DNA from 4 places in the Streptomyces sp. NPDC018031 genome. Region 2 is predicted to be linked to each of the others. Evidence: riboswitches for the same ligand, from Rfam matches in the RefSeq annotation. Region 2 holds a riboswitch; each other region holds the start of a gene.
What was found. Region 2 has a riboswitch for cobalamin ahead of ACH4B3_RS23155 (ABC transporter substrate-binding protein). Riboswitches for the same ligand answer to the same signal wherever they lie in the genome.

Region 1 (4,202 bases), on a different contig from region 2:
CCGCACGACGGTGGGGCGGACCCGGAATGCCCGTGCCACGCCCGGCCGCGGCCCACCGGCCGGCGCCACGCCCGTCCGGGGCCCACCGGCCGGCGCCCCGCCATCCGAGCCCGCCGGCCCGTGCCACGCCCGTCCGGGCCGCCGGCGGCGCCCCCTCAGTAGACGAGGGCCTGCACGCCGTCCGGCATGATCTCGCTCACGAAGACCTGCGCCCCGGCGATCCGGGCGCCCTCGATCAGATCCTTCTCCTCGATCCCGCGGCGCGCCGCGCACTGCGTGCACACCGTGACGGTGCCGCCCGCCAGGATGCCGTCGAGCAGCTCCGGCAGCGGGGCCGCGTGCGGCAGCTCGAACTCCGCCGCCCGCCCCGGCAGCGCGAACCAGGTGGACTCCCCGGTCAGCCACAGCGAGACCTCGACCCCGCTGGCCGCGGCCACCGCCGCCACCGTGAACGCCTGCGAGCACCGCTCGGGCGCGTCGGCGCCCGCCGTCACCTTGATCACCAGCTTCTTGGCCATGTCGGCACTGTAGTGCGCGGCGCGCCCGCCTCCTGCCGCGCACCTCACAGCACCGGCGCGCGGACCGCCCACTAGACTTGGCCACGGTCCGTAAAACCCTCACTCCGTCCGAGGAGCGCGCTCGTGCTTGAGGCAGTCTTCACCACCCTGCTGGTCCTGGTCGCCGTCGCTGTCGTCGCTTTCGCCGGGCTGACCTGGAAGAAGCTGTACCAGGGCCAGCGCTGACTCCCCTCCCGCCCCTCTCCACAGATCGCCTGATTCCATGATCGAGATCCCGTCCGACCTCCACCCGGACCTCGTGCCCCTCGCCTTCCTCCTCGGGAACTGGGCGGGCGCCGGCGTCGCCGACTTCCCCGGCTCGGAGAAGTGCAACTTCGGACAGGAAGTCACCTTCAGCCATGACGGCCGGGACTTCCTGGAGTACGTCTCCCGCAGCTGGGTGCTCGACAGCGAGGGCAAGAAGGTCCGCCCGCTGGAGTCCGAGTCCGGCTACTGGCGCATCGACAAGGACCGCAAGGTCGAGATCGTGATGGTCCGCGACCAGGGCGTGGTCGAGGTCTGGTACGGCGAGCTGGCCGAGGGCAAGCCGCAGATCGACGTCGTCACCGACGCGGTCGCGCGCACCGCCGCCTCCGGGCCCTACTCCGGCGGCAAGCGACTGTACGGCTACGTCAAGGGCGACCTGATGTGGGTCGGCGAGAAGGCCACCCCCGAGGTGCCGCTCCGCCCCTACATGTCGGCGCACCTGAAGAAGGCGGTGACCCCGGAAGAGGTCGCGGCCTGGGCCAAGGACCTCGGCGACCTCCCGGACGACGGGATCGCGTTCTTCCGCTAGACCCGGTTCCAGCAGCACCTTCTCCACCCGCCCCGCAGGGGAAGTCCGGTCGAAATCCGGCGCTGACCCGCAACTGTGGGCGTCCCGCGAGGGACGCGAGCCAGATCACCTGCGGCGGCGGTCGTTCCTGACAACTCGCCGTGGACTGCGAGGGGATCCGCCACCGGCGCTGTGCCCGCACAGCCCGCCCCGGGCGCCCTTTCCCGTAGGTACGAAACGGCCCGAGGCGAAGGCGACCCGCCCGTGGCAGCCACCACCAGGACCGCACCCGACACCGAGACCGCCGGCCCGCGCGCACCCGGCGCACCGCTGCGGCTGCCGCTCCCCCCGCTGGTCGGCGCGGGCTGCGCCGCCCTGCTGATATCCCTGGTCTGCGGGGCCGGCCTGGGCTCGGCCGGCATCGGCTGGCCCGAGGTGCTGCGCTATCTGCGCGCCGGGCTCACCGGCTCGGCCATCGAGCGGCACGAGGTCGCCGCCTACACCATCGTCTGGGAACTGCGCTTCCCGCGCGCCGTGCTCGCCGCGGTCGTCGGCGCCGGGCTGTCGGCGGTGGGGGTGGCGGTGCAGGCGATGGTCCGCAACGCGCTCGCCGACCCCTTCGTCCTGGGCATCTCCTCCGGAGCCGCGGTCGGCGCCAACGCCGTCCTGCTCTTCGGCGCCTTCACCGGCCTCGGCATCTGGGCCCTGTCGGCCTCCGCGTTCGTCTCCGCGCTCGCCGCCATGGCCCTGGTCTACGCCGCGGCCCGCACCCCGCAGGGGCTCACCCCGCTGCGCCTGGTCCTCACCGGCACCGCCATGTACTACGGCTTCTCGGCGATCACCACCCTGATGGTGTTCAGCGCCGACCGCGGCGAGGCCGCCCGTGCCGCGATGATGTGGCTGCTGGGCAGCCTCAGCGGAGCGGGCTGGCCCTCGGTACCGATCGCGGCCGCCGCCGTCGCCGCCGGACTCGGCTACCTGGCGCTGGCCGCCCGCCGGCTCAACGCGCTCGCCATGGGCGACGAGACCGCCGCCGCGCTCGGCGTGGACGCCCGGCGGCTGCGCACCGAACTGTTCGTGGTGACCGCCGCCGTCACCGGCGCGGTGGTGGCGGTCAGCGGGGCGATCGGGTTCGTCGGACTGATGGTCCCGCACATCACCCGGATGCTCGTCGGCGCGGACCACCGCCGGGTGCTGGCGGTCGCCCCGCTGCTCGGCGCGGTCCTGCTGGTCTGGGTCGACATCCTGTCCCGGGTGCTGCTGGCACCCGTCGAACTCCCGGTCGGCGTGATCACCGCCGTCATCGGCGTGCCGTGCTTCGTGCTGCTGATGCGCCGCCGCGGCCACCACCTCGGAGGTGCCTGATGCGGCTCGACATCGAGAACGTGACCGTGGACGTCGCCGGGGCCCGGCTGGTGGACGACCTCACCCTGCGGGCGGACAGCGGGGCGCTGGTCGGCCTCGTCGGCCCCAACGGCAGCGGCAAGTCCACCCTGCTGCGCTGCGTCTACCGCGCCCTGCGCCCCACCGCCGGCGCGATCCGGCTGGACGGCACGGACCTGCGCACCCTGAGCGCGCGGGACGGCGCCCGGCGGCTGGCCGCACTCCCCCAGGAATCCACCGGGGAGTTCGGCTTCACCGCCGCGGAAGTGGTCGCCATGGGCCGGCTGCCGCACCAGAGCGCCGCCGGCCGCACCAGCGCGACCGACCGGGAACTGTGCACGGCGGCGCTGGCCCGGGTCGGCGCCGCCCACCTCGCCGACCGGAACTTCCACACCCTCTCCGGCGGCGAGAAGCAGCGGGTGCTGATCGCCCGGGCGCTCGCCCAGCAGCCCGCCGTCCTCGTCCTGGACGAGCCCACCAACCACCTGGACATCGCCCAGCAGCTGGAGGTGCTGGCGCTGGTGCGGGACGCCGGGCTGACCGTGCTGGCCGCCCTCCACGACCTCAACCTCGCCGCCGTCCACTGCGACCGCCTGTACGTCGTCGCGGGCGGCCGGATCGTCGCCTCCGGCACCCCGCACGACGTCCTCACCCCGGAGCTGCTCGCCGACGTCTTCGGCGTGCGCGCGCACCGGGTGCGGCACCCGGAGACCGGCGCGGTGCAACTCCTCTTCGACCGGCTGCCGGCCACCGCCCCCTGAGGCCCCGGTCCCACCCCCGGGACCGGGTCCGGGACCGGGTTCCGGGACCGGGACCGGGACCGGGACCGACGCGCACCACCCCGCCCCGCCCCACTCCACCCGCGCTGTGCCTCCCCCACCCACCCGCGCTGCGTCTCTCCCGCCCACCCGCCCTGTGCCTCCCCCACCCACCCGCGCTGCGTCTCTCCCGCCCACCCGCGCTGTGCCTCTCCCGCCCACCCACCCTGTGCCTCCCCCACCCACCCGCGCTGCGTCTCCCCCGCCCACCCGCGCTGCGTCTCCCCCGCCCACCCGCGCTGTGCCTCTCCCACCCACCCGCCCTGTGCCTCCCCGTACCTCCCCCACCCACCCTGTGAGGTCCCCATGCACGCCCGTTCCCGCACGCCCGCCCTGCTCCTCGTCGCTGCCCTGGCCCTGGCCGGGTGCGGGGCCGAGGTCAAGGACGACGAGACCACCGCCGGGAAGCACGACCGGTCCGGCCACTACCCGGTCACCGTCGAGAACTGCGGCGTCGAGACCACCTACGCGGAGATGCCGCGGCGCGTGGTCACCAACGACGTCGGCATCACCGAGATCATGTTCGCCCTCGGTCTGGAGGACCGGATGGCCGGGTTCGTGACGCCCGACGACAAGGGCGACCTGGCCGGGGTGCCCTGGAAGGACGGCTACGACAAGGTCCGGTGGCTGTCGAAGAAGGAGATCAACAAGGAGATGGTGCTGGACGCC
Region 2 (4,202 bases):
AGGAACACCGCTCCGCCGAGCGCGGCGGCCGGCAGCACCCGCCGGTGGTCGCCGCCCACGAACAGGCGCACGATGTGCGGCAGGATGAGGCCGACGAAGCCGATGGGCCCGGCCGCCGCCACCAGGACCCCGGTGACCAGGGAGAGCAGGACGAACATCCGGAGCCGGAACCGGGCCACGTCGAGCCCCATGGTGGCGGCCGACTCCTCACCGGCCAGCAGCAGGTTCAGCGACCTGGCCTGGATCAGCAGCACGCCGATGCCCAGCAGCAGCGCCGCCCCGGGCAGCCAGAGCGTGTCCCAGCGCACTCCGCCGAGACCTCCGAGGGTCCAGGCGAGGACCGCCCGGGCCTCGTTGCCCCGGTCGCTGGTCAGCAGCAGCAGGTCCATCACCGCGGTGAGCACCGCGGCGACCGCCACGCCCGACAGCACCAGCCGTACCGGGGTGATCCGGCCGCCCGCCCGGGCCGTGGTGTACACCACGAGCAGGGTGAGCAGCGCCCCGGCGAACGCGGCGGCCGACAGCGAGGCGGTGCCGAACACACTCAGGCCGTAGACGATCACCGTGACCGCGCCCAGGGACGCGCCGGAGGAGACCCCCAGCAGATAGGGCTCGGCGAGCGGGTTGCGTACCAGCGCCTGCATGGCGGTGCCCACCACCGCGAGCCCGGCCCCGGTCATCGCGCCGAGCAGCACGCGGGGCGCCCGGACCTCCCACACGATCGTCTCGTGCGCCCGGGACCAGGTGGGCTCGGACCAGCCGGCGCCCAGTGCGTGGGTCACGATGCCCCACACCTCGCCCGGCGGCACGTGCACCGATCCGATGGCCATGCCCGCCGTGAGGGAGAGCGGGAGCAGCAGGCCGAGGACCCCGAGGGTCACCGGGTGGCCCCAGCGGCGCGGTCCGGCCGCGCCGGGTGCGGTCCGGGCCCGGGGCACCGTGCGGGGGACGGACTTCGGCGGGGCGGTCACCGGAACCTCCGCGGGTGCAGTCCGCGGGCCAGGTCCTGCACCGCGTGCGGCGGGCGGACGCCGACCAGGGTGGCGGTGAGCGGCAGCACCACGAACCGCTTGTTCTTGATCGCGGGGACGTCGGCGAGTGCGGGCTGGTCGAGCAGGAACTCCTTCTTCCGCTCGGCGCTGCCGGCCCCCGCGTAGTCGTAGACGGCGATGACCTCGGGGTTCCGGGCGACCACCTGCTCCCAGGACACCTCGCCGAAGACCTCGTCCAGGTCGGCGAAGACGTTCCGTCCGCCGGCCAGCCGGATGATCTCCGTGCCGAGGCTCTTGCCACCGGCGGTGAACGCCGCCTTGTCGCCGCTGTCGTAGACGAACACGGGCACCGCGGGCGCGTCCCGGACCGCGTCGGTGGCGGAGCGGACGCGCGCCTGGAGGTCGGTGACCAGCCGGTCGGCCCGCTCCGGGACACCGAAGATCCTGCCGATGGTGCGGATCTCGTCGTAGGTGTCCTTCATGGACACCTGTTTCCGCCCGCAGTACTCGCGGTTGAGGTAGGTGTCGATGCCCACGTCGGCGAACGCGGCGCGGGAGCGGCCCTCGTTCTCGGCGAACGCGCTGCCGTAGCCGCCGTAGACGAAGTCCGGTTCGGCCTCCAGCACGGTCTCGAAGGACGGTTCCCTCTCGGCCAGTTCGGGCACGGCCTCGAAGTCCTCGCGCAGTTCGGGCAGTACGGCGGAGTCCGGGAAGGCGGTGCCCACCATCCGGTCCTTCAGCCCGAGGGCGAGCATCAGTTCCGCCGGGTGCTGGTGGATGGTGACCACCCGGGACGGCGGCTTGTCGTAGGTGGTGCGGGTCCCGCAGTTGTCGATGGTGACCGGGAAGCCCGTCGCGGACGACGCGGCGGGGCGGTCGTCGCGGGTGTCGCCGGAGGTGCCGCAGCCGGCCGACAGGGTCGCGGACAGGGCGAGCGCGAGCGCCGCGGCGCGGGGCGCGCGGCGGCGCCGTGCGGGCGGGGCGGGGGAAGGGGAACGGGTCGTGCCGTCGTACACGTAGAGCCTCCTGGGGAGTCCGCGCTCCTCGGATCGGGCCCGCGACAGGCCAGTGTCCTGACTCCCGGATCGACGTTCCCCCGGGCCTTCCCGCGCCGCGCGCAGTGGCCGTCTCCAAGGGGTGCACTCCCCGGTCACAGTGGCGGGACCGTGCCGGAATCGCACCGGCTTCCTGATCTCCCGTCGCGGTGATGACCGGGTGATATTACGATTCGCCGGACGAACGGCGAAAGAGCGCGCGGTGAAACACCGCGCGCCCCCGGTGGTTTCACTCCCCGCGGGTCGCCCGGAGGATCAGCCGCTCGGCGTCCTGGTCGTAGCGGCGGCCGTCGAACCCGCCGAAGATCTCGATGTTCCGGAACCCCGCCCGCTCGGCCATCTCCCGCAACTCCACGGCGCTGTAGACGAACCACACCAGACTGGCGCGCGTCACGCGGTCCCCCCGCACCAGCACCCAGTCGCTGCGCAGCCGCGCCCAGTCGTCCAGCACCGTGTCGGTCTGCACCAGCAGGTCCGCGCCGCGCCGGACGACCTTGGGGGGCACGACCTTGCGCGCCAGCAGCTCCTTGCCCGCCAGGTCCAGGAGCAGCGTGCCGCCCGGCGCCAGACAGCCGTGCATGGTGCTCAGGACCCGGGCGTTGTCGGCCGGGTCCGCGAAGTAGCCGAAGGACGTGAACATGTTGAGGACCACGTCGAAGGCCCCGGGCTCGCTGTACTCCAGCACGTCGGACCGCACGTACCTGGCCGCCGCGCCGGCGTCGGCGGACAGCTTGCGCGCCCGGTCCAGCATGGCCGGGCTGCGGTCCACGCCGGTCACCTCGAAGCCCCGGCGGGCCAGCGGGACGGTGAACACGCCCGCGCCGCAGCACAGGTCGAGCACCCTCGCCCCGTCCGGGAACGACAGCAGCGGTGAGCTGTCGAGCAGTTCCTCCGCCTGGGTGAAGCGCTGTGCCGGGAAGAGGAAGTCGTAGAACTCGGTCCAGAAGTCGTCGTCCTGGAACCCGCCGGTGTGTGTCATCGAAGGATCGGTGTCCCTTCCGTGTCGTCGTGGTGGACAGCAGGGGCGGCCGCGCCGCGGCGCAGCAGGAGCAGGAGCGGGGGCAGCAGCAGGCACTGCGCGGCGGCCAGCAGCCAGAACCCGCCGGTGTCGCCGGCCCGTTCGGCCAGGTCGTACAGCTGCCCGCCCAGCACACCGCTGGCGCAGGCGCCCAGGCCGGCGGCGAGCCGCTGCTGGCCGAAGACCACGGCGTCCGAGCGCGGGCTGAGCCGCAGGGCCTCCAGGTCGTTCTTGAGGAACAGCACGATGTCGCCCAGGGTGATCAGCGCTCCGCCGGCCAGCAGCGCCGCCCTGCTGCCGCAGCCCAGGACCGCCAGGCCGGCGGCCAGTCCCGCGAACCCGGTCACCAGGGCCGCCGGGTAGCTCATCCGCCGGATCAGGCCGGAGGCCAACGGCTGGACGACGATGACGAGCACGAAGCAGGTCAGCAGCACGACGCTGTAGAACGCGCTGGAGGCCCGCTCCACGGCGTACACCGCCAGGTAGTGCTGGAAGTGGAAGTACAGGTAGAACGCCAGCGCGTTGGCGGCGAACGGCAGCACGGCCACCCCGGTCAGCAGTCCCTGGCCGGTGCCGCTCCCGCGCGGGCGCTCCTCCCCCTGCTCCGGCAGCCGCGCATGGCCCGCCGTGACCACCGCGAACAGCGCCGCGACGGCGAGGAACAGCGGACCGGGCGACGTCAGCACGAACGGTCCGGCGATCAGCGGGCCCACCGCCATGCCCGCGTTGAGCGCCGCGTTGCCCGCCGACAGGAACGCCGGCCGCCGCTCGTCGGCCACGCCGTGGACCAGGTACGCCTTGTTGGCGGGCAGGTACAGCGCCGCGCCGCAGCAGGTCAGGATCAGCGCGCCCACGGCCAGCGGGGGCCACCGCAGCGCCAGCAGGAACGCCACGAACCCCGCGGTGCGCACCACCAGCGCCCAGACCATGGTGCGCCGCAGACCCCACCGGTCGGCGAGCGCACCGCCGACGATCCCGCCCGAGAACTGGACCAGGGACGCCGCGGCCAGCACCACGCCGACCGCGCCCAGTCCCATCCCGAGCCGCTGGTGGAGGAAGACCGACATGAACGGCAGCACCATGAAGCTGCCGAGCGGGATCAGGAAGGAGCTGAGCAGCAGGAAGCGCAGGGGGCCG
Region 3 (4,202 bases), on a different contig from region 2:
GAGGCGACCGGGAAGCCGCGCGGGTCGCTGGCACCGGCGGAGGCGTCCCAGTGGGCGTACGCCACGCTCGCGGTCGGCTCGGCGCTGGCGCTGTTCATGTACCCGCACTCGATCACCGCGACGCTCTCCAGCCGCAGCCGCGAGGTGATCCGCCGCAACACCACGATCCTGCCGCTGTACTCGCTGGTGCTCGGGCTGCTGGCGCTGCTGGGCTTCATGGCGATCGCGGCCGGCGTGAAGGTGGACAACGGGCAGCTCGCCATCCCGCAGCTGTTCGAGGACATGTTCCCGGCCTGGTTCGCGGGCGTGGCGTTCGCCGCGATCGGCATCGGCGCGCTGGTCCCGGCGGCGATCATGTCCATCGCCGCGGCGAACCTGTTCACCCGCAACATCTACAAGGACTTCCTCAAGCCGGACGCCACGCCGGAGCAGGAGACGAAGGTCTCCAAGCTGGTCTCGCTGCTGGTCAAGGTGGGTGCCCTGATCTTCGTCCTGGGCATGGACAAGACGGTGGCGATCAACTTCCAGCTGCTGGGCGGCATCTGGATCCTGCAGACCTTCCCGGCGCTGGTCGGCGGGCTGTTCACCCGGTGGTTCCACCGCTGGGCGCTCATCGCCGGCTGGGCGGTCGGCATGATCTACGGCACGGTGGCCGCGTACGGCGTGGCCAGCCCGACCCAGAAGCACTTCGGCGGCAGCCAGAAGGAGATTCCGGGCATCGGTGAGATCGGCTACATCGGCCTGACCGCCTTCGTGCTCAACGTCCTGGTGACGGTCGCGCTGACGGTGCTGCTGCGGGCGATGAAGGCGCCCGACGGGATCGACGAGACCTCCCCGTCGGACTACACGGCCGACATCGGCGACGCCGGCGTGAAGGCCGAACTGCCGCCGGCGACCGCGGGTGCGCCGGGCGGGCACTGAACCGGGGCCGGCGCCGCGGGCGCCGGCCCGTACGCCGGGCGGTGGGGAGGCCGTGCCCGGTCTCACACCTCCGAACGCCTCCCGGACGGCGCCGTGGTGCCGTCCTGCGCCCGGCCGGGCGGTAGCGTGACGACCAAGGGGCGCGGCGAGCTCGCCGCGCCCCTTGGCGTGCGCCGCGCCCCGTGCCGCGGGCCCGCCCCCGCGCCGTGCGCCGTGCCTCTTCGGGTGCGCCGCGGCGGCCGAGCACGCATCGCCGCGATATAGCACAATCGTGCGAAAGCTCAAACCTGCTGACACAACATGTGGGGGCGCATGCGGCGGCCAACACAAGATGTATGCTCATCCTCGCTGTCGCCGCAGGGGAATCCGGTGCGAATCCGGAACTGTCCCGCAACGGTGTACGTGTGTGTTTTTGCGTGCGCGTAAGTCCGGTTACCTGCCGACGGCCTCGAAGACGTCCGGGCCTCGCGGGTTGGGCCGGTGGACGCTGCACGGTGTGCCCCGTCATCGGTTCGGCATGCCCGTGGGCGCCCATCGCGCACCGCCCTCCTGGCCCTCTCAGCCGAGCGAGGGAGAGCACTTCCGTGACCATCGCGCCCGCCGATCCGGTTTCAGCGGCAGCCCAGGACCCCAAGGACCCCACGGCCGCGCCCGACGCGCCGGGGACCGCCCTGCTGCGCACCCTGACCGATCTCACCGCCGACCTGCCTGCCACCGACCCCGGGAAGGTGGCGGCCGCCGCGCTGCGGGGCCGCCATCCGGGTTCGGACGAGGCGGAGTTGCGGGCGCTCGCCACCGAAGCCGCCGCCGGAATGATCTCCGAGGAACCCGAGTACTCCCGGCTGGCCGCGCGGCTGCTCACCCTCGCCATCGCGGAGGAGGCGGCCGGCCAGGGCGCGGTGTCCTTCTCCGCCTCGGTCGAGACCGGCCACCGCGAGGGCCTGATCTCCGACGCCACCCTCGCCTTCGTCCGGGCGCACGCCGACCGCCTCGACACCCTGGTCGACAAGACCGTGGCCGACGGCGCCGACGACCGCTTCGGCTACTTCGGCCTGCGCACCCTGCACAGCCGCTACCTGCTGCGCCACCCCACGACCCGTCAGGTGATCGAGACCCCGCAGCACTTCCTGCTGCGGGTGGCCTGCGGCCTCGCCGAGAACCTCTCGGAGCGGGCCCTGGCGGAGGTGTCCGAGCTGTACCGGCTGACCAGCTCGCTGTCCTACCTGCCCAGCTCCCCCACCCTGTTCAACTCCGGCACCCGCCACCCGCAGATGTCGTCCTGCTACCTGCTGGACTCGCCGCTGGACGAGCTGGACTCGATCTACGACCGCTACCACCAGGTGGCCCGGCTGTCGAAGCACGCCGGCGGCATCGGCCTGTCCTACTCCCGTATCCGGGCCCGGGGTTCGCTGATCCGCGGCACCAACGGCCACTCCAACGGCATCGTGCCGTTCCTGCGCACCCTGGACGCCTCGGTCGCCGCCGTCAACCAGGGCGGTCGTCGCAAGGGGGCGGCCTGCGTCTACCTGGAGACCTGGCACGCGGACATCGAGGAGTTCCTGGAGCTGCGCGACAACACCGGTGAGGAGGCCCGCCGCACGCACAACCTCAACCTCGCGCACTGGATCCCGGACGAGTTCATGCGCCGGGTGGAGGCGGACGCCGAGTGGTCGCTGTTCTCCCCGTCCGACGTCCCGGAACTGGTCGACCTGTGGGGCGAGGAGTTCGACACCGCCTACCGGCGCGCCGAAGCGGCGGGCAAGGCGGTGCGGACCATCCCGGCCCGGGTGCTGTACGCGCGGATGATGCGCACCCTGGCGCAGACCGGCAACGGCTGGATGACCTTCAAGGACGCCGCCAACCGCACCGCCAACCAGACCGCCGAGCCGGGCAAGGTGGTGCACTCCTCCAACCTCTGCACGGAGATCCTGGAGGTCACCGACGACGGTGAGACGGCGGTGTGCAACCTGGGCTCGGTCAACCTCGCCGCGCATCTCGGCCCGGACACCGGGGACGGCGTCCCGGGCATGGACTGGGAGCGGCTGGACGCCACCGTCCGCACCGCCGTCACCTTCCTCGACCGCGTGGTGGACATCAACTTCTACCCGACCGAGCAGGCGGGCGCCTCCAACTCGCGCTGGCGGCCGGTGGGCCTGGGCCTGATGGGCCTGCAGGACGTCTTCTTCCGGCTGCGGCTGCCCTTCGACTCCCCCGAGGCCAAGGCGCTGTCCACCCGGATCTCCGAGCGGATCATGCTCGCCGCGTACGAGGCGTCCTGCGACCTCGCCGAGCGGCACGGCCCGCACCCGGGCTGGTCCGCCACCCGTACCGCGCGCGGCGTGCTCCACCCCGACCACTACGCCGGCGCCCAGGTGACCTGGCCGGAGCGGTGGACCGCGCTGCGCGAGCGGATGGCGGTCACCGGCATGCGCAACTCGCTGCTGCTGGCCATCGCGCCGACCGCGACCATCGCCTCCATCGCGGGCGTCTACGAGTGCATCGAGCCGCAGGTCTCCAACCTCTTCAAGCGCGAGACGCTCAGCGGGGAGTTCCTCCAGGTCAACTCCTACCTGGTGGAGGACCTCAAGCGGCTCGGGGTGTGGGACGCGCAGACCCGTGAGGCGCTGCGCGAGTCCAACGGCTCGGTGCAGGACTTCTCCTGGGTGCCGCGGGAGCTGCGGGACCTGTACCGCACGGCCTGGGAGGTCCCGCAGCGCGCGCTGATCGACATGGCCGCCGCCCGCACCCCGTACCTCGACCAGAGCCAGTCGCTCAACCTGTTCATGGCCTCGCCCACCATCGGCAAGCTCAGCTCGATGTACGCGTACGCCTGGAAGCAGGGCATCAAGACCACCTACTACCTGCGGTCGCGTCCGGCGACCCGGATCGCCCAGTCGGCCCGTGCGGCCGGCGCCGCGGCCACCGTCCCGGTGCCGCAGGCCGCCCCCGACGCCGAGGCGATCGCCTGCTCCCTGGAAAACCCCGAGTCCTGCGAGGCCTGCCAGTAATGCCCGACAACAGCCCCACCAGCACGGCGCTCTCCTCCGGCGCCGCCGCCCCGGCGGTGAAGAACCTGCTCGACCCGGGCTTCGAACTCACCCTGCGGCCGATGCGGTACCCGGCCTTCTACGAGCACTACCGCAACGCCATCAAGAACACCTGGACCGTGGAGGAGGTCGACCTCCACTCCGACGTGGCCGACCTCGCCAAGCTCTCCCCCGGCGAGCAGCACCTGATCGGGCGGCTGGTGGCGTTCTTCGCGACCGGCGACTCGATCGTGG
Region 4 (4,202 bases), on a different contig from region 2:
GGCGTGCTGGTGCCGGACCTCGGCCTCCTCGGCGAGGAGGGTGCGGGCGGGGGCACCGGCCCCGGGCCACCCGACTGGTCGACCGCGGTCCCCGGCACCCGTTCGGCGATCAGCGTCCCGATGTGCGCCGGGAACACCCTGCTGGGCAACCTGATGCTGTGGCGGACCGCGCCCACCCGGCCCGCCTTCGAGAAGGGCGACCTGCACCTGCTGGAGGAGATCGCCGCCCGTGCCGCGCTGGCCCTGGACAACGTGCGCCGCTACACCCGCGAGCATCTGGCGGCGGTGAGCCTGCAGCGGTCCCTGCTGCCGCCGGCCACGGCGGACACCGCCGCGGTCAGGACCGCCAGCGTCTACCTGCCGGCCGATCCGATCGGCGGGGTCAGCGGGGACTGGTACGACGTCATCCCGCTTTCCTCGGCGCGCGTCGCCCTGGTGGTCGGGGACGTGGTGGGGCACGGGCTGCGGGCGACCGCCTCGATGGCCCGGCTGCGCACCGCCGTGCGGACCCTCGCCGACCTCGATCCGGACCCGGACGAACTGCTCACCCATCTGGACGACCTGGTGCTGCAACTGCCGCTGGGCGCGCCGGAACCGGCGGGGGCCCAGCAGCCCGTGGGCGCGGAGCAGCCCGGCGTGCCGACCCTGCCCGGCCCCGGCCTGTCGGGCGACTCCTCCGCCCAGAGCGGACCGGACACCTTCGCCGCCACCTGCCTGTACGCGGTGTACGACCCGGTGAGCGGCCGCTGTTCGATGGCGAGTGCCGGGCACCCGCCGCCGGCCGTGGTGGACGCCGACGGCACGGTGACCTTCGTGGCCATGAACCCCGGCCCGCCGCTGGGGGTGGGCGGGCTGCCGTTCGAGAAGTCGGTGATCGACGTCACGCCGGGCGGTGTGCTGGCGCTGTACACCGACGGCCTGATCGAGCGGGGCGAGGGCGACGTCGACGAGGGCATGGAGCAACTGCAGAAGCGGCTGGTGCAGACGGACGCGCTGCACCGGCCGCTGCACGACGTGGCCCGGGAGATCGTGGCCGGGCTGCCGCCCACCCGCCTGCCGGACGATGTGACGCTGCTGGTGGCCCGGACGCGGCGGGTGCCGGAACGGGACACGGCGACCTGGGCGCTGGAGGCCGACCCGGCCGTGGTGGCCCGTGCCCGGGAGCTGGTGATGCGACAGCTGACCGCCTGGGAACTGGACCTGCTGTCGTTCACCACCGAGCTGGTCGTCAGTGAGCTGGTCACCAACGCGATCCGGCACGCGGGCGGCCCGATCGAACTGCGGATGATCCGGACCGACGTGCTGACCTGCGAGGTGTCCGACCCCAGCAGTACCCAGCCGAGGATGCGCCGGGCCCGGGACACCGACGAGGGCGGTCGCGGTCTGTACCTGGTCGCCCAGCTCACCACCCGATGGGGCAGCCGCTACACCCGCGGGGGCAAGACCATCTGGGCCGAACAGGCGCTGCCGCCGATGCTGTGAGGGCCCCGGCGCCGGGTCCGGCGGCCGGCTGGGCACCGCCCCGGGCCGCCGGTGCGGCGGTTGTGCGCTGCTTGCCATGGCTTGTCGTGAGCACGTATGGGGCACTAAGGTCACAGGGCCTTGGTGCACGGGAAACCGGTGTGGAACCGGTGCGGCCCTCGCCACTGTGATCGGGAAGTCCGGCTCCATCCCCGCGGGGAAGCCACTGGGACGGCGTGGAAGTACCGCGGCGCCCGGGAAGGCGGAGTTCGGGCGGCATCACCCGTCAGCCAGGAGACCGGCCAGGGTGTGTCGTCCATCCACGAGGTGCTGGAGAGGTCTCCCTTCTCATGCATATAGCCGAGGGCTATCTGCCCCCTGTGCACGCCGCCGCCTGGGCCGCGGCTTCCGCTCCGTTCGTCTTCCACGGGGTGCGCGCGCTGACCCGCGAGGTCAAGACGCACCCCGAGAGCACACTGCTGGTCGGCGCCTCGGGCGCCTTCACCTTCGTCCTGTCCGCCCTCAAGATCCCTTCGGTGACGGGGAGCTGTTCGCACCCCACCGGCACCGGGCTCGGCGCCATCCTGTTCCGGCCGCCCGTCATGGCCGTGCTGGGCACCATCACGCTGCTGTTCCAGGCCCTGCTGCTGGCCCACGGCGGACTGACCACGCTGGGCGCCAACGCCTTCTCCATGGCCATCGTCGGCCCGTGGGCGGGATACGGCCTGTACCGGCTGCTGCGCCGGTTCGGCGCGCCGCTGATGGTCTGTGTGTTCTTCGGCGCGTTCGCCGCCGACCTGAGCACCTACTGCGTCACCAGCGTGCAGCTGGCCCTGGCGTTCCCGGACCCGAGCAGCGGATTCGCCGGCGCGCTGGCCAAGTTCGGCGGCATCTTCGCGGTCACCCAGATTCCGCTGGCGGTCAGCGAGGGGCTGCTGACGGTGCTGGTGATGCGGCTGCTGACGCAGTCGAGCAAGGGCGAGCTGGCCCGGCTGGGCGTGCTGCCGGGCGAGCGGTCCGGCGACGCGAGCGGCACGACCGGCACGAAGGGCGCGGTGGCCTGACATGAGCCGTAACGCGAAGATCAACGCACTGATCCTGGCGGTGGTCGCGCTGCTCGCCGTGCTGCCGGTCGTCCTGGGGCTCGGCGACGACAAGGAGGAGCCGTTCGCCGGGGCCGACGCCCAGGCGGAGACGGCGATCACCGAGAACAAGCCGGACTACGAGCCGTGGTTCAGTCCGCTGTACGAACCCCCGTCCGGAGAGATCGAGTCGGCGCTGTTCGCGCTGCAGGCCGCGCTGGGGGCCGGGGTGCTGGCGTACTACTTCGGGCTCCGCAAGGGGCGCCGCCAGGGCGAGGCCCGCGCCGCCGCGGCGGCCGCCGCCGCAGACCTGCCGCCGGCACCCGACGCGGGCGCGCCGGAAGAGCCGGCACGGCCCTCGGGCACCGCCGCCGACCGGTCCGCCTGACCCGGTGCTGCCCATCGACGCGGCGGCGCACAGCAGTCGCTGGCGCCACCGCCATCCACTGGAGAAGGCCCTGCTGGGTCTCGGCCTGACGGTGACCGCGGTCTGTCTGCCGCCCTGGCCGGGCGCGCCACTGGTGGCCGCCGCCACGCTGGCACTGCTCCTCGGCCCGGCGGGGGTCGCCGGACGGCAGCTGTGGCGGGCCTTCCGGATACCGCTCGGATTCTGCGTCACCGGGGCGCTGCCGCTGCTGGTGCAGGTGGGCGGTCCGCACGGGCCGCTCTCCCTGGCGCCGGGCGGCCCGGAGCAGGCCGGACAGCTGCTGCTGCGGACTTCCGCGGCCTCCTTGGGGGTGCTGCTGTTCGCCTTCACCACACCGGTCTCCGACGTGTTCCCCCGTCTGGTGCGGGCCGGCGTGCCGGCGGCCGTGGTCGACGTCGCGCTGGTGATGTACCGGATCAGCTTCCTGCTCCTGGACACGCTGTCCCGGGTCCGCCAGGCGCAGGCCGCCCGGCTGGGCCACACCAGCCGGGCGGCGGCGTGGCGGTCGGTGGCCGGGCTGGGCGCGATCGCGTTCGTCCGGGCCTTCGACCGGGCCGGCCGGCTGCAGGCCGGGCTCGCCGGCCGCGGCTACGACGGCACGCTGCGGGTCCTGCTGCCCCCGGCGACCGTGTCGAGGCGCTTCGTCGGCGCCACCGCGGCCCTGCTGACGGGCCTGGTCGTCCTCACCCTCGTACTCGAAAGGCTCGTCCCATGACCCCGTCGTCCCCGCCACCGGTCGTGGAGCTCGTCGACGCCGGATACGCCTACGAGGACGGTCCCCCGGTGCTGCGCGGGGTGTGCTTCGCCGTCAGCGAAGGGCGTTCGGTGGCGTTGCTCGGCCGCAACGGCAGCGGCAAGACCACCTTGATGCGGCTGCTCAGCGGCGGGCTGCGGTGCGCCTGGGGCGAACTGCGGCTGGACGGCGAGCGGGTGGGCCACGACCGCAAGGCGCTGACCCGGCTGCGCACCGCCGTCCAGCTGGTCGTCCAGGACCCCGACGACCAGCTGTTCGCCGCCTCGGTCGGCCAGGACGTGTCCTTCGGCCCGATGAACCTGGGGCTGCCGCCGGAGGAGGTGCGCGACCGGGTCGCCGAGGCCCTGGAGGCGCTGGACATCACGGCGCTGCACGACCGGCCCACCCATCTGCTCTCCTACGGGCAGCGCAAGCGCGCGGCCATCGCCGGGGCGGTGGCCATGCGTCCGCGGGTGCTGATCCTGGACGAGCCGACGGC

Region 1: it holds a riboswitch for cobalamin, as region 2 does, so the genes downstream of both, ACH4B3_RS06135 (FecCD family ABC transporter permease) here and ACH4B3_RS23155 (ABC transporter substrate-binding protein) in region 2, are expected to answer to the same signal.
Region 3: it holds a riboswitch for cobalamin, as region 2 does, so the genes downstream of both, ACH4B3_RS02200 (ribonucleoside-diphosphate reductase subunit alpha) here and ACH4B3_RS23155 (ABC transporter substrate-binding protein) in region 2, are expected to answer to the same signal.
Region 4: it holds a riboswitch for cobalamin, as region 2 does, so the genes downstream of both, ACH4B3_RS30765 (energy-coupling factor ABC transporter permease) here and ACH4B3_RS23155 (ABC transporter substrate-binding protein) in region 2, are expected to answer to the same signal.

What each region holds. Positions count from the first base shown of each region.
Region 1 is NZ_JBIRFT010000001.1:1,432,043-1,436,244, forward strand. It holds gene ACH4B3_RS06125 (DsrE family protein) at 156-518, opposite strand; gene ACH4B3_RS06130 (FABP family protein) at 781-1,353, shown strand; cobalamin riboswitch at 1,346-1,485, shown strand; gene ACH4B3_RS06135 (FecCD family ABC transporter permease) at 1,663-2,697, shown strand; gene ACH4B3_RS06140 (ABC transporter ATP-binding protein) at 2,697-3,476, shown strand; gene ACH4B3_RS06145 (ABC transporter substrate-binding protein) at 3,840-4,202, shown strand, end outside.
Region 2 is NZ_JBIRFT010000011.1:81,447-85,648, reverse strand. It holds gene ACH4B3_RS23160 (FecCD family ABC transporter permease) at 1-938, opposite strand, end outside; gene ACH4B3_RS23155 (ABC transporter substrate-binding protein) at 968-2,008, opposite strand; cobalamin riboswitch at 2,038-2,223, opposite strand; gene ACH4B3_RS23150 (class I SAM-dependent methyltransferase) at 2,277-3,026, opposite strand; gene ACH4B3_RS23145 (MFS transporter) at 3,023-4,202, opposite strand, start outside.
Region 3 is NZ_JBIRFT010000001.1:517,906-522,107, forward strand. It holds gene mctP (monocarboxylate uptake permease MctP) at 1-921, shown strand, start outside; cobalamin riboswitch at 1,223-1,380, shown strand; gene ACH4B3_RS02200 (ribonucleoside-diphosphate reductase subunit alpha) at 1,506-3,929, shown strand; gene ACH4B3_RS02205 (ribonucleotide-diphosphate reductase subunit beta) at 3,929-4,202, shown strand, end outside.
Region 4 is NZ_JBIRFT010000022.1:31,550-35,751, forward strand. It holds gene ACH4B3_RS30760 (SpoIIE family protein phosphatase) at 1-1,482, shown strand, start outside; cobalamin riboswitch at 1,587-1,783, shown strand; gene ACH4B3_RS30765 (energy-coupling factor ABC transporter permease) at 1,812-2,525, shown strand; gene ACH4B3_RS30770 (energy-coupling factor ABC transporter substrate-binding protein) at 2,527-2,931, shown strand; gene cbiQ (cobalt ECF transporter T component CbiQ) at 2,936-3,685, shown strand; gene ACH4B3_RS30780 (energy-coupling factor ABC transporter ATP-binding protein) at 3,682-4,202, shown strand, end outside.